Regions from separate parts of the Mesorhizobium sp. M9A.F.Ca.ET.002.03.1.2 genome, predicted to be linked through region 2. Evidence: predicted binding sites of a transcription regulator. Region 2 holds the regulator's gene; the other holds the start of a gene.
What was found. The regulator LexA, encoded in region 2, represses DNA repair genes until DNA is damaged. The targets are predictions, from matches to a motif close to TGTTCNNNNTGTGTTCNG.
Positions count from the first base shown of each region.

Region 1: a site for LexA is predicted at 1,865-1,882, ahead of EJ066_RS04850 (helicase-related protein). Genes of this name have one in related genera too.

Region 1 is NZ_CP034443.1:963,941-967,854, reverse strand. Features, by position in the region: gene EJ066_RS04850 (helicase-related protein) at 1-1,699, opposite strand, end outside; gene phbB (acetoacetyl-CoA reductase) at 2,404-3,129, opposite strand; gene EJ066_RS04840 (acetyl-CoA C-acetyltransferase) at 3,240-3,914, opposite strand, start outside.
Region 2 is NZ_CP034443.1:4,798,130-4,802,043, reverse strand. Features, by position in the region: gene trpC (indole-3-glycerol phosphate synthase TrpC) at 1-234, shown strand, start outside; gene moaC (cyclic pyranopterin monophosphate synthase MoaC) at 236-733, shown strand; gene glp (gephyrin-like molybdotransferase Glp) at 733-1,938, shown strand; gene lexA (transcriptional repressor LexA) at 2,042-2,779, shown strand; gene EJ066_RS23140 (ComEC/Rec2 family competence protein) at 2,773-3,914, opposite strand, start outside.

The sequences.
Region 1 (3,914 bases), 2.6 Mb from region 2:
CTGAGCCGAGCGCGATATCGCTGTTGGCTGAGGCGCCGAAGCGTTCGGCCCGCGCCTCGAATTCCGTGCTGAGCGCCTTCTGGGCTGCCGTGCGCACTGCCTTGGCGTCCTCGCCGCCAGCGCTCTGGTCGGCGGTGAAGCGGAACCCCTGCAACTCGCCGACATGGTGGCCTTCGACGAGGACGGTTCCGGTTGGGCTGATTTCGGCTTCGGGCATGGTATTTTCTCTAAGGCGCCGCATGAGGACGGAAGTCCTGCGGTCTACGAAGCGTTTCGTCAACCGCTCATGCAGCGCATCCGACAGTCTGTCTTCGATTTCGCGCGTCTTTTCCTGCCAGTGTGCCTGATCGGCCAGCCAGCCGGGTCGGTTGGAAACGAAAGTCCAGGTGCGGATCTGGGCGATCCGGTGCGACAGCGTGTCGATGTCGCCTTCGGTGGTGTCGGCACGGCGCACCTGCTCGGCCATGTAATTTTCATCGACATGGCCATGCCTGGCAAGGTCCATATAAATCGAGGCGATCAGGTCGGCATGCTGGGCCGGCGCGATCTTCCTGTAGTCGGGCAGGGCGCAAGCCTCCCACAACAGCGCCACGCGCCTTGCGTCGGTGGCAAGCGCCCGGATGTCCTCGTCGCGGGACAAATGCTCGAGCGCCTGCGCATCGACCGCCGGCAGCGCACGGGTCAGGCCTTCGACCGGCGCGTTGGTCTCGATGGAGCGCTTCAGCGCATCCAGGCTGGCGAAATCGAAATGCGCCGTGCGCCATTGCAGCACCTTCACCGGGTCGAACTCATGCCCTTCGATCTTCTTGACCAGATCTTCGTCCAGCGGATCGACCTGGCCGGTGACGCCGAAGGTGCCATCGCGCAAGTGCCGGCCGGCGCGGCCGGCGATCTGGCCGAGCTCGGCCGCCGTCAGGTTGCGATATTGGTAACCGTCGAATTTGCGGTTCTGGGCGAAGGCGACATGGTCGAGGTCGAGGTTCAGGCCCATGCCGATCGCATCGGTGGCGACCAGGTAATCGACATCACCCGATTGGAACAGCGCCACCTGCGCGTTGCGCGTGCGGGGCGATAGCGCGCCGAGCACGACGGCCGCACCGCCCTGCTGGCGGCGGATCAGTTCGGCGATGGCATAGACCTCGTCGGCGGAAAAGGCGACGATCGCCGTGCGTCGCGGCAGGCGGGTCAGCTTCTTCGAGCCGGCATAGGCCAGATGCGACAGCCGTGGCCGCGTCACCACCGACACCCCCTTCAGCAAGCGCTGGAGGATTCCGTGCATGGTGGCTGCGCCGAGCAGCAATGTCTCCTGGCGCCCGCGCAGATGCAGGATGCGGTCGGTGAAGATGTGGCCGCGTTCGAGATCGCTGGCAAGCTGCACTTCGTCGATGGCAACGAAGGCGGCATCGGTCTCGCGCGGCATGGCTTCCACCGTGCAGACAGAGTATTTCGCGCCTGCGGGCTGGATCTTTTCCTCGCCGGTGATGAGCGCCACCTTGTGAGCGCCGACCTTCTCGCAGACGCGTGAATAAACCTCGCGGGCGAGCAGTCTGAGCGGCAGGCCGATAATGCCGCTTTCATGCGCCACCATGCGCTCGATGGCGAGATGGGTCTTACCGGTGTTGGTCGGCCCGAGCACGGCAGTCACGTCGCGGCCCGACAGAATCAGCGGCTCAGAAGTGTGTTTCGGCGGGATGTTCATCGACCTGGAAATAAGGCTCTCTGCCTCGCATTGTCGGGAGCGCGCCCGTGGAGGCGCGTGTGACAGGCGACACATAGGGATTTAGCGCGCGAAGCGAAAGCGGAATGTTCCGCCGGCAGGTCGAAGCCCCTCGCTCGGTGCTGTCAACAGGCTCTGATTAACAGTTGGAACGAGTCTGGAACGAATCGGCTACGAATCACTGACTCGCGCGGATTCAGGTTTTGTTCACGGCTACATCTGGTTTTTTTGCCGGCGAGTCTCACCACATGCTGAATCGCCGAACTGGCCTGATTTATGCTAGGCGCGCGTCGCCGTTAACCTTTGCCGGTGAACGATCGGCGCAGGCCGGCGGGTGTCGTCCAACATTATGAAATTATTGATATTTCCTAACGCGCCTTAACGATTTGACTGATGGTTTCACCCATTGTTGTTAACCTTCTGGTCAAAGCCGGAACGAAACGGCGACGAATCAGCGTTAGCGGATGTTTCCCGGTTTGTTCACCCCAATATGTTGTGCTGTGAACAGGTTTTCCACCGAGAATCCACAGGCAACGAACAGGGTTTCGCACAGGCGGCACGGCCGCCGTTAACCTTTGCGTGCCGGATTGGGGCAAGGTCTTGCATCGAGACCTCGCGACGGCTGAGCCGCTAATGGAAACGGGCCGTTTTCATGGCCCGTTTGTTTCGGGCTTTTCTGTCCAGCTTCAGGTAATGTACTGGCCGCCATTGGCGGTGATGGTCGATCCGGTGATGAAACCGGCATCGTCGGAAGCAAGGAACACGACGCAGCGTGCGATCTCTTCCGGTTCGCCGAGGCGGCCGACCGGAATTTGCGGAATGACGCGCTCGTTCAGCACCTTTTCGTCCATCGCCCTGACCATCTCTGTCGCGATGTAGCCGGGGCAGATGACATTGACGGTGATGCCGGCCCGCGCCCCTTCCTGGGCGAGCGCCTTGGTGAAGCCGATGTCGCCGGCCTTCGAGGCCGAATAGTTGACTTGGCCGGTCTGGCCCTTCTGGCCGTTGATCGAGGAGATGGTGATGATGCGGCCAAACTTGCGGTCGCGCATGCCGCCCCACAGCGGATGCGTCATGTTGAAGACGCCCGATAGGTTGGTGTCGAGAACCTCTTTCCACTGCTCGCGCGTCATCTTGTGGAACATGGCGTCGCGGGTGATGCCGGCATTGTTGACCAGCACGGAGACCGGGCCGAGGTCGGCCTCGATCTGTCTGATGCCTGCAGCGCAGGCATCGTAGTCGGCGACCGACCATTTGTAGACCGGAATGCCGGTCTCTGCCTTGAATTTCTGCGCGGCTTCGTCATTGCCGGCGTAATTCGCGGCGACCTTGTAGCCGGCGTTTTTCAAGCCGATCGAAATCGCGGCGCCAATACCGCGCGACCCACCGGTGACCAGTGCTACCTTTGTCATATCATCCTCCCCTTTAGTTCTCATGAGCGGCGGGCGGGGGACGCTCTACGGCGGTTGAGCCCCGTTGCCACCGACTATTTCATGGCTTGCTCATCCTGTCTTCCCTGTCTTCATAGCGCTTCCACGCACATGGCAACGCCCATGCCGCCGCCGATGCACAGCGTGGCGAGGCCCTTCCTGGCGCCGCGGCGGCGCAGTTCGTAGACCAGCGTGTTGAAGATGCGGGCGCCGGATGCGCCGATCGGATGGCCGATGGCGATGGCGCCGCCATTGACATTGACGATGGACGGATCCCAGCCCATGTCCTTGTTGACGGCACAGGCTTGGGCGGCGAAGGCCTCGTTGGCCTCGACCAGGTCGAGATCGCCGACCGACCAGCCGGCCTTGGCCAGCGCCTTGCGCGAGGCGGGAATGGGTCCGGTGCCCATGATCTGCGGATCGACGCCCGCGGTCGCCCAGGACACGATGCGCGCCAGCGGCGTGATGCCGCGCCTTGAGGCCTCGGCTTCAGTCATCAGCACCGCGACAGCGGAGCCATCGTTAATGCCGGAGGCGTTGGCGGCGGTCACCGTGCCGTCCTTGTCGAAGGCCGGTCTTAGCTTGGTCATGGCGTCGATCGTGGCGCCGTGGCGGATGTACTCGTCCTGGTCGACAATGGTGTCGCCCTTCTTGCCCTTGACGGTGAAGGCCACGATCTCGTCCTTGAACTTGCCGGCCTTCTGCGCGGCCTCGGCCTTGTTCTGGGAGGCCAATGCGAGTCGGTCCTGGTCCTCGCGGGTAATCTG
Region 2 (3,914 bases):
AACCTCCGGACGTTCGAAACCAGTCTCGATACCTCGGAGCGGTTGGCGACGATGGTGCCGGCCGACCGCCTGCTGGTCAGCGAGAGTGGTATTTTCTCGCATGACGACTGCCGCAAGCTGGAAAAAAGCGGCATCGGCACCTTCCTCGTCGGCGAGAGCCTGATGCGGCAACAGGATGTGGCCGCCGCAACGCGCCTGCTTTTGACGGGCAAGGCGCCGGCAGAGGCGATCTGATATGACGCCTGCCCTCACCCATCTTGGCGCACAGGGTGAAGCCAATATGGTCGATGTAGGTGACAAGGCTGAGACGACGCGCACGGCGGTCGCCGAGGGCTTTGTCTCGATGCTGCCAGAGACGCTCAAGATGATCGTCGACGGCGATGCCAAGAAAGGCGACGTGCTGGGCACGGCGCGCATCGCCGGCATCATGGCGGCCAAGAGGACGCATGAGCTGATCCCGCTCTGTCATCCGCTGCTGTTGACCAAGATATCCGTCGAGATCGAACCGGACGCGACGCTGCCCGGCCTGAGGGTCACGGCACTGGCCCGTGTCACCGGCAAGACCGGCGTCGAGATGGAGGCGCTGACCGCCGTCTCGGTCGCTTGCCTGACCATCTACGATATGGCCAAGGCGGTCGACCGGGCCATGGTGATCTCCGGCATCAGGCTGGTGGAAAAGACCGGCGGCAAATCCGGCGACTACAAGGTGGGCGCCCAAGGGGCTGGGCAATAATGGCGCTGCTTCCGGTCACCGAGGCGCTCGAGCGCCTGCTTGAAGGTGCTGCGCCCTCGCAAGCCGAAAGCGTCGCCCTGATAGCCGCCGCCGACCGCGTGCTGGCGGAGCCGCTCGTGGCGCTCCGCACCCAGCCGCCCTTCAACGCGTCCGCCATGGACGGCTATGCCGCGCGGGCCGCCGATGTCGCGTCCGTACCCGCAAGGCTTTCGGTGATCGGCATGGCGCCGGCCGGCCGCGGCTTCGCCGGGACGGTCGGTGAGAAGCAGGCCGTGCGCATCTTCACCGGCGCGCCGCTTCCCGCAGGCGCTGACACCATCGTCATCCAGGAGAATGTCCGCGACCTTGGCGGCGGCAGCATCGAAGTGACCGCATCGACGGTTGAAGGCCGCAACATCCGCCGCCTCGGGCTCGATTTCTCAAAGGGCGACGTTCTGCTGGGGAAAGGCCGCCTGCTCGATCCGGCGGCCTTGTCACTGGCGGCGTCAGCCAACCATCCGCAGGTCAGCGTGGTGAAACGGCCGCTGGTCGCCATCATCGCCACCGGCGACGAATTGCTGCCGCCGGGCAGCGACCTCGGCCCAGACCAGATCATCTCGTCCAATGCCTATGGCGTCGCCGCCGCGGCCCGCTCGGTCGGCGCGCGTGTGCTCGATCTCGGCATCGCCGCAGACCGCAAGGAGGCGATCGCCGCGCTGGTGAAAAAAGCGGTCGACGCAGGAGCCGACGTCATCGTCACGTTGGGCGGCGCCTCGGTCGGCGACCACGACCTCGTTCATGACGTGCTGACCGGCGAAGGCATGACGCTCGATTTCTGGAAGATCGCCATGCGGCCCGGCAAACCGCTGATGTTCGGCCGGCTGGGCGGCATCCGCTGCATCGGCCTGCCCGGCAATCCGGTGGCGAGCCTGGTCTGCACGCAGCTCTTCCTGAAGCCGCTGCTTGCACGGCTCGGCGGCCGTGCCTACCGGCAGGACATCCGTGAGGCGCGGCTGGGTGCTGCGATGCCGGCCAACGATCTCAGGCAGGACTATGTACGCGCCATGGTGAAGGAAGAAGCCGGCTTGCTTGAGGCGACGCCGTTCGGCATCCAGGATTCCTCGATGCTCAGAATGCTGGCCGACGCCAACGGGCTGATCGTGCGCGAGCCATTCGCTCCCGCAGCCACGACGGGCGCTGCCTGCAGCGTGCTGATGCTACGCTGAACAAAACGTCAACAGATTCATTAAACTTTAAACGGTTGCGGAACACAACTGGAACAGATAGTGTTTGTTCTGGGTTTGTTTTTTGATTCTGTTGGGGGTCGCGATGCTGACACGCAAACAACATGAACTGCTTATGTTCATCCACGAACGGCTGAAGGAAAGCGGCATTCCGCCTTCCTTCGACGAGATGAAGGAAGCGCTCGACCTCGCCTCCAAGTCGGGAATCCATCGGCTGATCACGGCGCTGGAGGAGCGCGGCTTCATTCGCCGCTTGCCCAACCGCGCCCGCGCGCTGGAGGTGCTGCGCCTGCCCGATTCGATCGCGCCCGGTCTCAATGCGGCGCGCAAATTCTCGCCGAGCGTCATTCAAGGCAGTCTTGGTCAGGGCAACCTCGGACGACAGGTCAAGCCAGCGCCTTCACGCATGCCTGCGGCCGGCAATGACGACGACGTCATTGCCACCGTATCCATCCCGGTGATGGGCCGCATCGCTGCCGGTGTGCCGATCGATGCCATCCAGCACCAGACGCATTCGATCTCGGTGCCGCCGGACATGATCATGGGCGGCGAGCATTATGCCTTGGAGGTCAAGGGTGATTCGATGATCGAGGCCGGCATTTTCGACGGCGACACGGTCATTATTCGCAACGCCAACACCGCCCAGCCCGGCGAGATCATCGTGGCCCTGGTCGACGAGGAGGAAGCGACGCTGAAGCGGTTCCGCCGCAAAGGCGCCTCGATCGCCCTGGAAGCCGCCAATCCGGCCTATGAGACGCGCATTTTCGGGCCTGACCGGGTCAAGGTGCAGGGCAAGCTCGTCGGATTGATTCGGCGTTACTGAGCGGCGGCTTTTTTGGGTTTTTCGGCCTCGCGGTATGGCGGCAGCCCCCTCGCCTCTCGAGAAAACTGTCGCTGTACATGCCAGGGCCGGTACGGTTCTTCGACGGCGAAACGAATTTTTGCGCGCGTCGTCGCCGATTGCGGATCGAAGAAGACGGCGGCACTGCCCATGCGAGCGAGTTGCCGTTTGGTCACGACGAGGACCAGCGGATTGCGGCAGGGATCATAATAGGCTGTCGCATCGTCGATGACGATCAAGTCCGCAAAGGCACAGGCTGGCCGCGCGGTTTTGCGGTCGTCGGCGAGCGCGACGATCGCACCGGACGGATGCCGGGCAAGGCACAGGCCGGCGGTGCAGTAGAAAGGCGCGCCCGGCGGCAGGTCTGCCGGATCGGTGATGTCGAATTGTATATCCGTCTTGGCGAATGTCTCCGGCATGATGATCGTCTCGGCCTTCAGGGCGTGTTTCCAGTTGTCGATGGTAAATTCGTTCGGGCGCGCCCGGTTGACGGCAAGCTCACCGCCGCCGACCGGCAGAGCGACCAGTCGCGCATTCTCCGAGATCAGCACGTCGGGCGTGCGTGTGTCGGAAATCGTCAGCAGGCCGGCAAGCGCAAAAGGAAGCGCCGCGAGCCGCAGCCAGGTCGTCGCCATGGTCGCGATGACAAGAGCGATCGTCGCCAGCAGGACCGACTGCATCGAAATCAGCCCGACCGCGTCGATGGGCGAGCGCTCCGAGATCCATCCGGATAGGACGATCATCGCTGACAGCCCCTTGCCCATCACATAGAGGAAAGGCCCGTCGGCACCGAACGGCATCGCCAGAGCGCTAAGAACGCCGAAAGGCATGACCACCAGCGAAACAACAGGCATGATCGCCAGATTGGCGAACAGGCTGAGTGGCGAGACCCGCTGGAAATGCCATATGGCAAAAAGCGCCGTCGCGCTTCCCGCGATGATGGAGGTCATGGCAAGGCCGCCCATCGCCACCAGGAATTTTCGCGTGACGAAGCCGAGCGGCGATCGTCGCGGCGGTGGCGCGGTGGCCCTGCCTGCTCGGTAGTCGGACCAGCCGGCATAGGCGCCGACGAGCGCCGCGGTCGCGGCGAAGGACATTTGAAAACTCGGCCCGACAA